2 regions of the Providencia xihuensis genome follow, and region 1 is predicted to be linked to the other one. Evidence: predicted binding sites of a transcription regulator. Region 1 holds the regulator's gene; the other holds the start of a gene.

Region 1 (6,836 bases):
TACACAACAATACTCATTCCGTTCTCCTTATGTATTAAGAACTATCTTAATGGGTACTTGGTTTTTGTATTGTAAAAAAGCGAATAATCTGATTTTAAAAAGGCGGACGGGGTCATAGTAAAGTATCTTTTGAAATCTCGATAAAAATGAGATTGATCATAATAGCCTGTTTCAAACCAGCGATAAGTATCATGATCTATTACCATGTTTTTTAAAACGTGTTCTAAGCGGCAATTGATCTGGTAGCGTTTGGGTGTAATACCGTACTCTTTTAAAAACTCTTTTTGAATGACACGCAGATGAAAACCTGTCTCATCGGCAATATCGGTGATTTTTTTTGTTGGATTACGGTAGAGCAATTCGATGATTTCATCCGTGAAATGCGGTTTTTTGGTCGCTTTAGTTTGAGTAAAGCAATCTAACAGCTCTTTAAAAGATGAACAGGCAAGCGCTTCAAACCAGTTATCTTGCCAAATATCAGCAAGGGCAATGGGCCTATCCGTATAATTGAATGTCCGTTGGGGTAACAAAAAGCGTAATGCGTCGTGGCGAATACGCAATACCATGGTTTTTGCATGATTAGGGTTTGCTGTAAACGTATTGATTCTCGGTATGATGAGTTGAAATGAGTTAGTCGTAGAGTGGCCGTCAGCAGACATACAAATTGGATCCGATGAAACCCAAATTTCAGCCCCTGTCCCTGGAAAAATTTTAATCGCACTGGTGAACTCTTTGATAATCAAAATAGAACTAACAAAGCCTTTCAATTCATCTGGTGGATAATACTGTTTCAACATCATACTTGAGCACTCATTATTTGTTATGGTAATGATAGCGTTTTTTGACAAGAAAAATAACCATTGAAAGCATGAGTTTTAGAAGATAAAAAAATAAAATAGCTTTTTTTTAGTGAAATACGCTTTAATTAGGTAAAGGTCGCTAATGGATAATGCGTTAAACCGCATTTTTAAGCAAATATCACCTGCTACGGAATATGACAAAAGCGTAGTCAATGCCTACAGTTAGCTTAAGAATAATATATTTGATTAATGGGGAAGTAATAATGAGAAACTGTACCGCATAGTAGCGGCACAGCGTATAACGAATCTAAAGGAATTAATTTGCTTGGCAATCAACTGGTTTTAACGTTTTTTCATCTTTGACAGCGCAGCGCTGCATAAAATAACCAATCGCCATTGGAATAATGGTAAAGGCCATCACACCCGTTGTTGCAAGAAGTGGGTCAAAAGTTAAAGCGGAAACTAACAAGCTAGCTAAGAAGCATAAGCCAAGTTGTAAAGCGTTTTGTAATGCCGCTGCTTTACCACTTGCTGTAGGGAAGGTATTTAATGCTTTTGAAACAGCTATTGGATACGATGCTCCGTTCATGGCAGCCATAAAGCAAAATGGAATTAAAATCATGGTTAATGATGGTTTAGTATAGATAGCCATGATGAATAATATAGACATGCTAACTGCATAACCAATTAAGAGTAGTGGGAATAAGATTTCAGCACGCACCTTGGCCAAAACAAGGCGACAACCATAGCCACCAACAATGAAAGCAAGTGTTTGGGGGATATAGCTCAATCCAATATCCGCTGGGTTAAAGCCCATATTACGTAGGATAAAGGGGGAGCCAGTTAACCAAGCAAAAAAGCCTGCACTGCAAGAGGCATAGACTAAGACGTTGCCACTAAAAATGGGAGAGCTCAGTAACTTACCAAATGAGATTTTGGTTTGAGGCTGGTTTTCATCTTCGTGTTTTTTTACAGAAATATTTTTGAGGAAAAATGTCGGTAAGAGTAATAAAACACCGACAGCCATTAAGATTAAAAAGATAGCTTCCCAAGTTTGGTGTTCAAGCACCCATGCACCTAATAACGGCGCAAGCGCAGGGGAGAGCGCGACTAATGGCATGATAGATGCGAAAACTTTTTGTGTGCTTGCTTCATCATAACGGTCGATAACAAGGGCTTGCCATAAAACGGCGGCGGAGCACACACCAACGGCTTGTAAAAAACGCAAGGTTAATAATTGTGTTGCTGTCGTGGCCCAAAAAATCGCTAAACTGCTCACAATAAAGATAGTAAGACCAACGATGAGCACAGGCTTGCGGCCAAGTTTATCTGAAAGTGGGCCCCAAAGTAGCTGAGCAAACGCGAAGCCTGCTAAAAAGATACTGAGAGAAGCACTGATAGCCCCTTCTGTTGTGCGCAAAGAGGTCTGCATTGCACCAAAAGCAGGCAGGTACATATCAATGGCTAAAAACCCCAACATGCTTAATCCTGCAAGGTACAGCATAAATCCAGGGGAATTTTTTTTCACAGTCGTCGTCATAATGATTTACTTATCTGATATTTAAAAAAATGTTAACGGTGATGACATTGTATAGGCTATTTTTTTGTCTTGTGAAACGGTAATATTTGGATCTTGCTATCAAAATATTTGAAAGGAGAGACTATGTGGTCAGCTCATGCACTTGAAGTAATTGATGCCGTTGCAAGAACGGGGAGTTTCAGTGGTGCCGCAGATGAGTTACACCGCGTACCTTCAGCAATCAGCTATACCGTCAAACAAGTTGAAGAATGGTTAGCCGTTCCCTTGTTTGAACGTCGACACCGGGACGTCATTTTAACCGAAGCAGGGCTGATTTTTATTAAAGAAAGCCGTTCTGTTATCAAAAAAATGACAGAGACACGTCATCAATGCCAACAAGCGGCTAATGGTTGGCGTGGGCAGTTCAGCATTGCAGTTGACTGCATCGTTAAACCACAGCGGACTGAGCAACTTATTCTCGATTTTTATCGCCATTTCCCTGACATTGAATTGTATATACACCCAGAAGTATTTAATGGTGTTTGGGATGCCTTAGCGGATGGCCGCGTGGATGTGGCGATTGGTGCCACCCGAGCTTCACCGATTGGCGAACGTTACAGCTTTCGTGATATGGGGTTTATGTCGTGGATGTGTGTCGCAAGCCCTGAACATCCATTAGCAAAAATAGAACATAGCCTAACAGACGATGAAATGCGTGCATATCCAAGTTTGTGCTTAGAAGATACTTCTCGAAGTTTACCTAAACGAGATACTTGGGCGCTGGATAACCAACGGCGTTTAGTGGTTCCCTATTGGGAAAATGGCTTAGCTTGTTTGACAAATGGCCTTTGTGTGGGGATGGTGCCCGAACATCGAGCAGCTCCTTTATGCGCAGAAGGTAAACTGGTGGAATTGACATTAGCACAGCCATTTCCACCCAGCCCATGTTGTTTAACATGGGTAGAAAAAAACACCTCTCCCGCACTGAGCTGGTTATTAGATTATCTTGGCGATAATGAAACGCTCAACGCAGAATGGTTATCAACATCATATTGATTATCGACGATAGTCAATAAATGGTCCATCAGCAACTGAACGACGCTCAACAAGACGAGGATGAACTTCGATAGTTTGAGCGTCTTCGCGCTTATTCACTATACGGTCTAATAACATAGCGAACGCCATTTGCCCTAAACGCTCTTTAGGTTGGTGGATAGTAGTCAATGCAGGCGTAAAATAGCGCGCATTGCGCACATTGTCGTAACCGATGATTGAGATATCCTGTGGAACGCGCAAGCCCATTTCATCTGCCGCACAAATCGCCCCCATTGCCATGATATCACCACCACAGAAAACGGCGGTAGGGCGCTGTTTATGGCTCAAAATCTGCATCATCGCTTTATAGCCAGACTCAGGTTCAAAATCCCCTTGGACAATCCATTCGTCTTTTAAGGTCACTTTGGCTTCTTCCATTGCTTTTTGGAAGCCAGTCAGACGCCCAATCCCAGTATTCCGCTCAAGGGAGCCTGGGATCACACCAATATCACGATGTCCTCTATCAATGAGATAACGTCCTGCGAGATAGCCCCCATGGAATGAATTATCGATGATGCTATCGGTAAAATCCCCTCTCGATGTGCCCCAATCCATTACCACCATCGGAATATTGCGATAATCTTCGAGCATGCCAATGAGTGTATCAGGATATTCAGAACACATTACCAGCAGGCCATCGACACGTTTTTGTGCAAGCATTTGCAAGTAGGCTTTTTGTTTACCCAAATTATTATGAGAGTTACAGAGGATCAGTGTGTAGCCTTTTTCATAACAGCTGTTTTCAACGGATTCGATAACTTCAGCAAAATAAGGCGCCTCACTCGACGTCGCTAACAAACCAATTGATTTCGTGTGATTCACTTTTAAACTACGGGCAACCGCACTAGGTGAATAATTGAGCGCTTTGATGGCAGCCCAAACCGCAGCCTTGGTGTCATCAGCCACAAAGCGCGTTTTATTAATAACATGGGATACGGTGGTGGTAGAGACGCCAGCGCGTTTCGCCACATCTTTAATCGTTGCCATGGGGGAATAAAACTCCTGACCAACTATAGGTCTCTCTAAGAATTCTAGTTAAAAAATTACCTGCATATTGATGCATAGATCCTTCGCTGGCAATAATTTAGCGATTTGTTGTCGATTTTGTCTGATCTAGCGCAAAAACGAAAGAAATAATTGATGTTATAACATGTGATATAGACACTGGTTTCGCTTTTTTGGATGTGTATACTTAATAACCTTATAGTTTGAGTGGTTATTGTTAATTCAATTTTGTTAGGATGAGAGGAACTCATGGATACAGATGTTAAATATGGATTACTAGCTGCGCTGGGTTCATTAGCAATGATTATTTTTATTGCTGCACATATCTTCTAATTTGTGTTTCATCTTCATTGGGTGAATGCATAAGGGCGAGTTTTAACTCGCCCTTAATCGATCTAGAATAACTGTTTAATAATTAAGCTAAATTTTCTTCTACAAATTTCCAGTTAACTAGTGCCCAGAAATTTTCTAAATATTTAGGGCGTGCATTACGGTAATCAATATAATAAGCGTGTTCCCAAATATCTACTGTTAACACAGGTTTATCATCACCAGAGATTGGTGTTGCTGCGTTAGATGTGTTAACAATAGCTAAATTACCATCGGCTTTTTTCACTAACCAAGTCCAGCCAGCCCCAAAGTTTTTGGTTGCTGCATCCGTAAATTGTGCTTTAAACTCGGCGAAAGAACCAAAGGTTTTATTGATAGCGTCTGCAACTTTCCCCGTTGGTTCGCCACCTGCATTTGGTGCTAAGCAGTGCCAATAGAAGGTATGGTTCCAAACCTGAGCCGCATTGTTAAATACCCCAGCTTCAGAAGTCTTAATGATTTCTTCTAACGATTTACCTTCAAAATTAGTGCCTTTGATTAGGTTGTTTAAGTTAACAACGTAGGTATTGTGGTGCTTACCGTAGTGGTATTCTAAGGTCTCAGCAGAGATATGAGGTTCTAAAGCATCTTTTGCATACGGTAGAGCGGGAAGTTCAAATGACATAACGTACTCCTTGATTGCTTTTGTATCAAAACATATGGGTGTTTGCTCGTAAAGTGAGCTAAGTGTCGTACTTCATTGTTTATCTACAGTTTTGCCAAATGGCCTGTATGATTCTTAATATATTAATAGTAACACGATTAACCCTACAAAGGGTAAATGTAATCGCGTTAATCGCATGTTAACAATAAAATGTTTGAATAATATTTTATTGTTATTGGATTAAGTGATGTGTTCGGTTCTTGCATACAGAGAACATGTAGAAATAATAACGAGCGAGGGGGGTTCTAAAGGACTGTCATCAATGGGGGCAATATTGCAGAGGATTGGCATAATACTTTGAATTTTTAGTATTTATTTGCCAGTGGTTGACATTAGTTCCAGCCAATGAAAGTTCTAATCAAAAAAATGACATTGATGAAAATGATAGTTGTAAGCAAGTAGATAAAAGCCTTGAAGAAAAGAGGGGTTATGTCTGGTTGCACCCGATCTTTAATAATAAAAAATATCATAAATACAAAAAATGGGACGACTATTAGTAAGGTTGTAATGGGATTGCTATGCATAAGATTCATATTTTAGAAAAATATAATTCTATCCTTATTGCAGAGTTGTGCAAGTATGATGAGAGAGCTATGTGGGGCATATCAAGTAGATCTACGTTGCTAAGTATAGTTATACCGTATTTTATTGCTACCCTCACGTTGATTTATTGTTATTTGTTTAGATTAATGCAAAACAATTAGCAAAATATGAAGTTAAACATATTGTTAAAGACATCAAATTGGCAGATAGATCACCGTTAAATATAGACAATATACTCTTAGTGAAAATGATGTTTCGCTATAAAACAAGGTATAGTTTTGTTTGACTTGAATCATAAATAAGTCACAATAGTAGCAAATCAAAGGAGGGGGATTCCCCCTCTTTTTTCATACAATAGCCGTTGACATATTCAAAGCAAAATATCGTATTACGTAGTATATTTTAGGGCTAAAAATCAATTATCTAATTGATAAATAAAAATATACTAATCATGTTTAATGTTAAGGAAGTAAAAATGACAACAATTGAAAGAATTGAGCGCCAAATTAAAGAAAACCCAATTTTATTATACATGAAAGGTTCTCCAAAACTTCCGAGCTGTGGTTTTTCAGCTCAAGCAGTTCAAGCCCTATCTTCATGCGGTGAGCGCTTCGCTTATGTTGATATTTTACAAAACCCAGACATTCGTGCCGAATTGCCAAAATATGCAAATTGGCCGACTTTTCCTCAGTTATGGGTAGATGGCGAGTTAGTTGGAGGTTGTGACATTATTATGGAAATGTTCCAACGTGGTGAGCTGCAATCACTAATCAAAGAAACTGCGGATAAATATCGCCCAGAAGATGACGCTAACGCGTAATCACTGAATAGTAATAAAAAA
Region 2 (6,836 bases), 2.1 Mb from region 1:
TTCCATGTTGCCCTTACTGATTAACTAGACGACCAGAACTCAAAATTGCCTGCCGCCGCATAGTAAGAGATAGCACCGTCCAGACCTCGATTATGACAATCAAGCGGTCACGAGTGGAAAAATGGGACTTCCACTTGATTCACCGCCTTATATCTATTCTATCCCTAGCTACCGTCCTATGGGAAAAAAATTTATACTTTGCGATTAATCGAAATAATGCGTTACAAGGCGGTAACAACCCCCGCCTTTTTAATTTAATTACCTTTAAATGGCCAAATCAGCAGCATAAAACGCCACCAAAAGCACAGCAATCACAACAGTACCAATATTCAACTTACGCCATTCACCCGCACAAATGCGACCGATCACTAATGCTGCAAAGCCAAGCATAATGCCCGTTACGATATTGCATGTCAGGACGATAAACACCGCACACAGCAGGCCAGACATCGAATCAACAAAGTCATCAAAGTCTAATTTTGAAACGTTACTTAACATTAACAAACCAACGTACATCAGTGCTGGTGCTGTCGCATAAGCCGGCACTAAGTATGACAATGGCGATAAAAAGAGGATCAGTAGGAATAGCACTCCAACAACAACAGCAGTTAACCCCGTACGCCCACCAGCAGCTGTTCCCGCGGCTGATTCAATGTAAACCGCCGCTGGTGAAGCACCTATCGCCCCCGCAAAAATGCTACTTACGGAGTCAGCGGTTAATGCTTTTCCACCATCAATAATTTGCCCGTCTTTATCTAATAAGTTCGCTTGCCCTGCAACGGCACGGATTGTACCCGTCGCATCAAATACGGCAGTCATGACTAGCGCCAATAAACTTGGCAGTACCATTGGTTGCAACGCACCCATGATATCCATATTAAAAACAAGAGAAAGACCATCGTCACCTAATGACGGTAATTTAAAGAAACCTTGGTATTTCACTGCAGGATCAAAAATTAAACCAATAATTGAGATCGCAATAATGACTAATAACACGCCACCTGGTACGCGGCGCTTTTCTAAGCCGAAAATAACTGCAAGACCCGCTAATGACATTAAAACAGGGAAAGAGGTAAATTCACCTAAAGCCACAGGTAGGCCAGCATTTGGGTTTTTAATCACTAAACCCACGCCATTTGCAGCAATCAATAATAAAAACAGGCCGATACCAATCCCTGTACCATGTGCAATGCCCATTGGCATATTACGTAAAATCCAACTACGAATGCCTGTTACAGAAATAATGGTAAACAAGCACCCCATTAGAAATACGGCGCCTAACGCAACAGGGATACTAATTTGCTGGCCTAAAACTAAGCTGAAAGCGGTAAATGCGGTAAGTGAAATGGCACAACCTATTGCCATCGGCAAATTCGCCCATAGCCCCATTAATAATGAACCGAAACCCGCCACTAAACAGGTAGCAATGAACACTGCAGTAGGCGGGAAACCAGCCTGCCCCAACATACCAGGCACCACAATAACAGAATAAACCATCGCTAAGAATGTGGTTAGCCCTGCAATGATTTCACGGCGAACGGAAGAGCCGCGAGCGGTGATCTTAAAAAATGAATCCAATTTGCAGTTGGATGAAGCCTGTTGGCCTGACATGGTGTACCTCTGCTGTTAATGGTAAACGAACACGCTAAAAGCCAATAAGTTTATATGCCCATCTTACTGGCTCATCACACTCCCGCTGACGTAAACGATTACGTATTTCTAAAAACCTTATTGACCGAGAGGAAAAATCTCAATCAAAACAATGGCGCAATCGTTTGGCTTAAAAATAAGAATAGGGCGTATTGTGAGGAGAGCAATTATCGTTCGAAAACGGGCAAATGATCAAGTGTTTTTAGTTTTTTCTCTGCATCAAACTCATTTTCCACCTCGAAAAATAGAATAAAATACCCGATGATAAATACGGCTTTATTAATAATATTTATTATTCTTCACCATTTATTAAAGATAACATTAGGTAAAAATAGCTAATTCAATTTCATATAGACTTTGTTTATATAGCGAGATTATTTTTTTTGATATAATCACTGAATATTTGCTTACAAAACGGTTAGCTAACTCATTATTATTTCATGGTAAAATAGTTTAAATATGTGTTAGTGAATAATATTTTCAAAAAATATAAATATCCGTCAATGAGTAAATATTATTTTTATATATGAGCTAAAAAACTATTAACCGTAGTTATTATTTTATTTTTATCACCGTGAACTAAAGTCTTAAATGAATATGCCAAATAAAAATACACCATCCATCACATTACAACGGGGTGTTTTACTACTTTTTATCAGTTTCCTTGTCCTATATTTACTCCCTGGTATCTATAGTCATAGTCCATGGAAACAAGATGAAAACTACAGCTTTGGTATTATTCAAACCATGTATGAAACAGGGAAATGGTTAGTTCCAACCAATGCGGGTGAGCCTTTTATGGAAAAACCCCCGCTTTATTATTGGGTTGCAACCCTAACCTCCCACTTATTTTCAGGGTTTATGCCACTCTATGATGCGGCACGAACTGCCAGCTTATTTTTTTCAGTCATTAACTTTTCATTTTTTGTGTTCTTAGCTCGCCGCTTTTTTACTGCAAAGGACTTTACTGATATCCGTATTTGGATTGCATTTGCACTGTATGCTTGCGCGCCAGGGATCCTCCGCCATAGCCATGATATGTTTACTGATGTCGCCCTGGTAGCAGGTGCAACAATCGGGCTTTATGGGCTATTAGGGTTGATCCAACAACAAAAAATGGGAATGTCAGCGGTTTGGCTCTGCGTGGGAACAGTGGTAACGATGCTCTCAAAAGGTGTCTTTATTCCTGGAGTCCTGTGGATTTGTCTGCTATTAGCCCCTGTATTTTTAACTCAATGCCGTACAAAACAATTTTGGTGCTATAGTTTTGCGGCTGGATTAGCGGCGCTTATTGCTATCCTCCCTTGGCCAATCATGCTTTACCAGCAACACCCTGATTTATTTATGGTTTGGTTTTGGGAAAATAACATCGGTCGCTTTTTTGGCTTTTCTGTTGAAAAACTCGGTGCAAAAGCAAATTTAACACGTATCCCTGCAGCCGTTTCATTGTTTGCTCTACCATCGGGTTTGTTGGCAGTCGCTTATTTCTTACGCCACCCAATCAAACGCTTAATGACTTCTAACACCTATTTACTCACATTATTCCCGCTCTTAGGCATAGTCTTTTTGCAAATTTCTGCCTCTGGCCGTGCACTATACCTTCTTCCTTTTATCGCACCAATGGCGATTATTGGTACACCTGCACTTTTGGCTATTCCTGAAAAAGTTCTCAATGGGATTTCACGTTTCTCTGCTGTGTTTTGGTCATTCTTAGTCGCATTTCTATGGGTCAGCTATTTCATCGTATTAACGGGCCACCATCAAGAATACTTAACATTATTTAGCCGTTGGCTCCCCATGAGTTATCAAATGCCCTTTTCCACTATCACTTTCATCTGCGGGGTATTGATTACACTGGTTTGGTTCTTGCGTAACCAAATCATTCCAAACCTTTCCCCCGCTTTTCAAATGATGAAAAACTGGGTACTCGGGCTCTGTACTGTTTGGGGAATGATCTTAACCTTATTTTTGGGTTGGGTTGATTACACAAAAGGTTTTGAAGGGGTTTTTGTCGATTTAAAACAGCATTTAGTAGGCCAATATACAGCTGATGATTGTATGGCCTCTGATAATATTGGAGAATCAGAAGCGCCAATGTTGTATTACTACACAAAAGTTCTACACCAACGACAGGATAAGTTCCAAAAACCAGAGCACTGCCGCTGGTTAATCGTATTATCAAAAGAAGTGAAGCCTGCCCCACAAGGTATGGTACTTTTTTGGCACAACCATCGACCAGATGAATACCGTGAGAATTTAGTCGTTTATAAAGTCACAGAATAAAGTGAAGCGGGTGCTAATTCACCCGCTAAAATTAATATGTCGCTTGCTCAGTAACTTGCGCACTGTATTTCGCTCGGGTAAACCACAAAAAAATAGCCGCAGACAAAATCAATAAAATAGGTAGGCCTGATGGTGAAATTGATGTCGCCACCCCTGCGAGCAGAGGCCCAGATAAGTTACCAATCCCCCACAACATCGCTGCTGCCGCATTCGCAATAATCAGCTCATTCCCTTTAAAATATTGGCCAATCTGCACCAACGCAATGGTATAAATTGCCCCCGCAGTTGCTCCCAATACAAACAACAATACCCAAATTAAATAAGGCTGAGTAATGGTAAATGGTAATAAGAAACTAGCTGCCAATGTTACAACACCACAGATCCGATAGAGTTTCTCCCGATTCATGTGGTCAGCAAGCCAGCCAAAAGGTAGCTGCATGATTGCATCACCCGCTAAAATCGCGCTAATCATCAGTGCAGCCACCGCTTCTGTGTGTCCCATCCCCATCCCATAGATAGGGAACATGGATAAAATCGTGCCATCAAAAAAGGCGAAAAATAATATTCCCCCACAAATTCCAGGCGCAACTTTCACAAACTGGATAATAGAAAAATTTGATTTTTCTGCTGTAGCGGACAATCGATCACCTACTTTTTGATCCATTAATATAAATAACACAACCGAAATCAAATGGATAAGGGTACAAATAAGCAAAGGGGATTTATCTTCTACACCATAATAAGCAATAAAAGAAGGCCCAAGTAGCTGGCTCACAGTAAATACCGTGGTATAAATCGCGAGGATCCGTCCACGTTTGTTTTCAGGCGATAATTCGTTAATCCACGTTTCGCCTAAGCAAATCATGACACCACTGGCAAGCCCTGTTATCAATCGTAAAGGAAATAATAACCAAAGAGGTAGCGTACTTAATAGCGGTAATAAGCTAATACCTGAAATAATGGTGGCAATTAACATCGCTTTGCGCTTGCCTGACCATTGCACAATACGCTGTACAACAGGCGCGATTAAAAACATCCCTAAAGCTGGCGCAGCGGAAATAATACCGATGGTGAGTTCATTCACACCATAGTTATTTAATCTCAAAGCTACCATTGGAATACTTAACCCAATGACGATGCCAATAACGGCAATACTGGTCGTAATCGTAAAAATAGCAAATGAAGGGGAATGTCGAAAATTGTGTAAACACTGATTATCAGAGCTCATTTTGGTATTAATCTAAATACTTAATCAAAGAATTAGATTTTAACTCCATAAAATTAATTATTAATAATATAAAAAACCGCCGCATTATCAATAAACCTAATAATGCCAGCGGTGATTGTAGCATGCCGCCTATATTCTGCTATTTATCTTTATAAAATAAATTTGTGTTTTAACGGGTATTTATAATTAAAGAACAAAGAAATATCGATATAACAAGGCTATGCCTGAAACTAAAATCACTAGATTAATAATTTTCAAAAAAGCTTCACGGGTGATTTTTAATGTAATGTGCCTACCCAACCAAGTTCCAAGCAACATTGCTGGACAGAATGCTAATGCAATCAATAAAGTATCAAGGTTAAGGTACACTCCCATAACCAAAAAAATGACCACACGTGTTAGCGTACTAAAACCAATTAGTGTCATTTGGGTGATACGAAAACGCTGTTTATCTTCAATCCGACTGGATAAATACATTGCATAAATAAAACCACCGCTCCCAAATAACGCGCTAAAAACCCCGCCAATCAAACTAAAAGGGACAACGAGTGCTTTTGAAAACGGTTTTTTGTTTTTTTTTGATAAGAAAGCATTTAACACATAACCAATAACAAACAGCCCTAATAACAAAACTAATATATCTGGTCGTGTTTTTAATAAAATCGCTGCGCCAATTAAACTTCCCACTATCATTAGGGGAATAATCCATTTTATTTCCTGATAATCCGCATTTTTTCCATCTTTAAGTAAATTTAATACCGCAGCCGTTAAATCAATTAACGCTAAAATGGGAACGATCATATTCAGAGGTAAATACAACGCGAGTACAGGTGTAGCAATCAGTGCAGACCCAAAGCCCGCCATTCCAAAAACAATATAGGCAAACAACAACGTCGTAAAACAAATCGCCATTTCTGGTGAGAATAATTCAAACGGCATAGCGCTTAACTCCGAAAGTTTTTAACGCCCTCACTATAGTTATTATCAGATTTATTAAATAGCTTTATTTTTTTCATTTTTAAAAATTCAAATCTCTATCAAAAAATTAAATAACGCATTGAAATAGTATGGATAACCAAGAGTATGTGATTTGATTCGCTGAGTGATGTAGAATTAGCACAATAGACCAATATTCAAGGAAAGACACAACATGGATAAAAAAATTAATATAAAAATTGGCCAAAAAATTCGTTTACTTAGACAAGCGAGAAATCTTTCACTTAACGAACTTTCTCGCCTTTCAGGCATATCTAAAGCGGCGCTCTCAAAATTAGAATCTGGGGATTCAAACCCACGTATCGATACATTGGAGTCCATTGCTATAGCACTGCGATTTCCGCTAAGCGATTTATTTACGCGTCAACATGAAGCCTACCCTTATTTTGTAAAATCTACACCGAGTGATGAAAGCGAGTACTCTCAGCAATTTAAATTTCGTATCAGCATGGGAAATATCTCGGAAATCTGGCAGCTAACCATGAAACGAGGCGCAATCATTAATAGCCCTGCTCACATGACGGGAACCCACGAACATATTATGGTTAATTCAGGTTCGCTCATGTTACGCTTAAACAACGATCAAAATATTGTCTTAGAAGCAGGGGATTTTTATGCATTTAGCGGCGATTTTCCACATTCCTACTTATGTATGGATGGTGAACTTCAAGCAACTGTA

The links. The regulator PurR, encoded in region 1, represses purine synthesis genes. The targets are predictions, from matches to a motif close to CANGCAAACGTTTGCNTG.
Region 2: ACE2AL_RS02600 (NCS2 family permease) is a predicted target of PurR. The motif match lies at 1,765-1,782, and genes of this name have one in related genera.

What each region holds. Positions count from the first base shown of each region.
Region 1 covers NZ_CP169565.1:2,682,985-2,689,820, reverse strand. The annotation lists gene ACE2AL_RS12050 (putative quinol monooxygenase) at 1-17, opposite strand, end outside; gene ACE2AL_RS12045 (helix-turn-helix transcriptional regulator) at 42-800, opposite strand; gene punC (purine nucleoside transporter PunC) at 1,117-2,340, opposite strand; gene punR (DNA-binding transcriptional activator PunR) at 2,464-3,375, shown strand; gene purR (HTH-type transcriptional repressor PurR) at 3,376-4,401, opposite strand; gene sodB (superoxide dismutase [Fe]) at 4,835-5,413, opposite strand; gene ACE2AL_RS12020 (Grx4 family monothiol glutaredoxin) at 6,471-6,815, shown strand.
Region 2 covers NZ_CP169565.1:600,300-607,135, reverse strand. The annotation lists gene ACE2AL_RS02605 (Na+/H+ antiporter) at 1-6, opposite strand, end outside; gene ACE2AL_RS02600 (NCS2 family permease) at 265-1,611, opposite strand; gene ACE2AL_RS02595 (ArnT family glycosyltransferase) at 2,248-3,933, shown strand; gene ACE2AL_RS02590 (MFS transporter) at 3,965-5,161, opposite strand; gene ACE2AL_RS02585 (sulfite exporter TauE/SafE family protein) at 5,348-6,100, opposite strand; gene ACE2AL_RS02580 (helix-turn-helix transcriptional regulator) at 6,312-6,836, shown strand, end outside.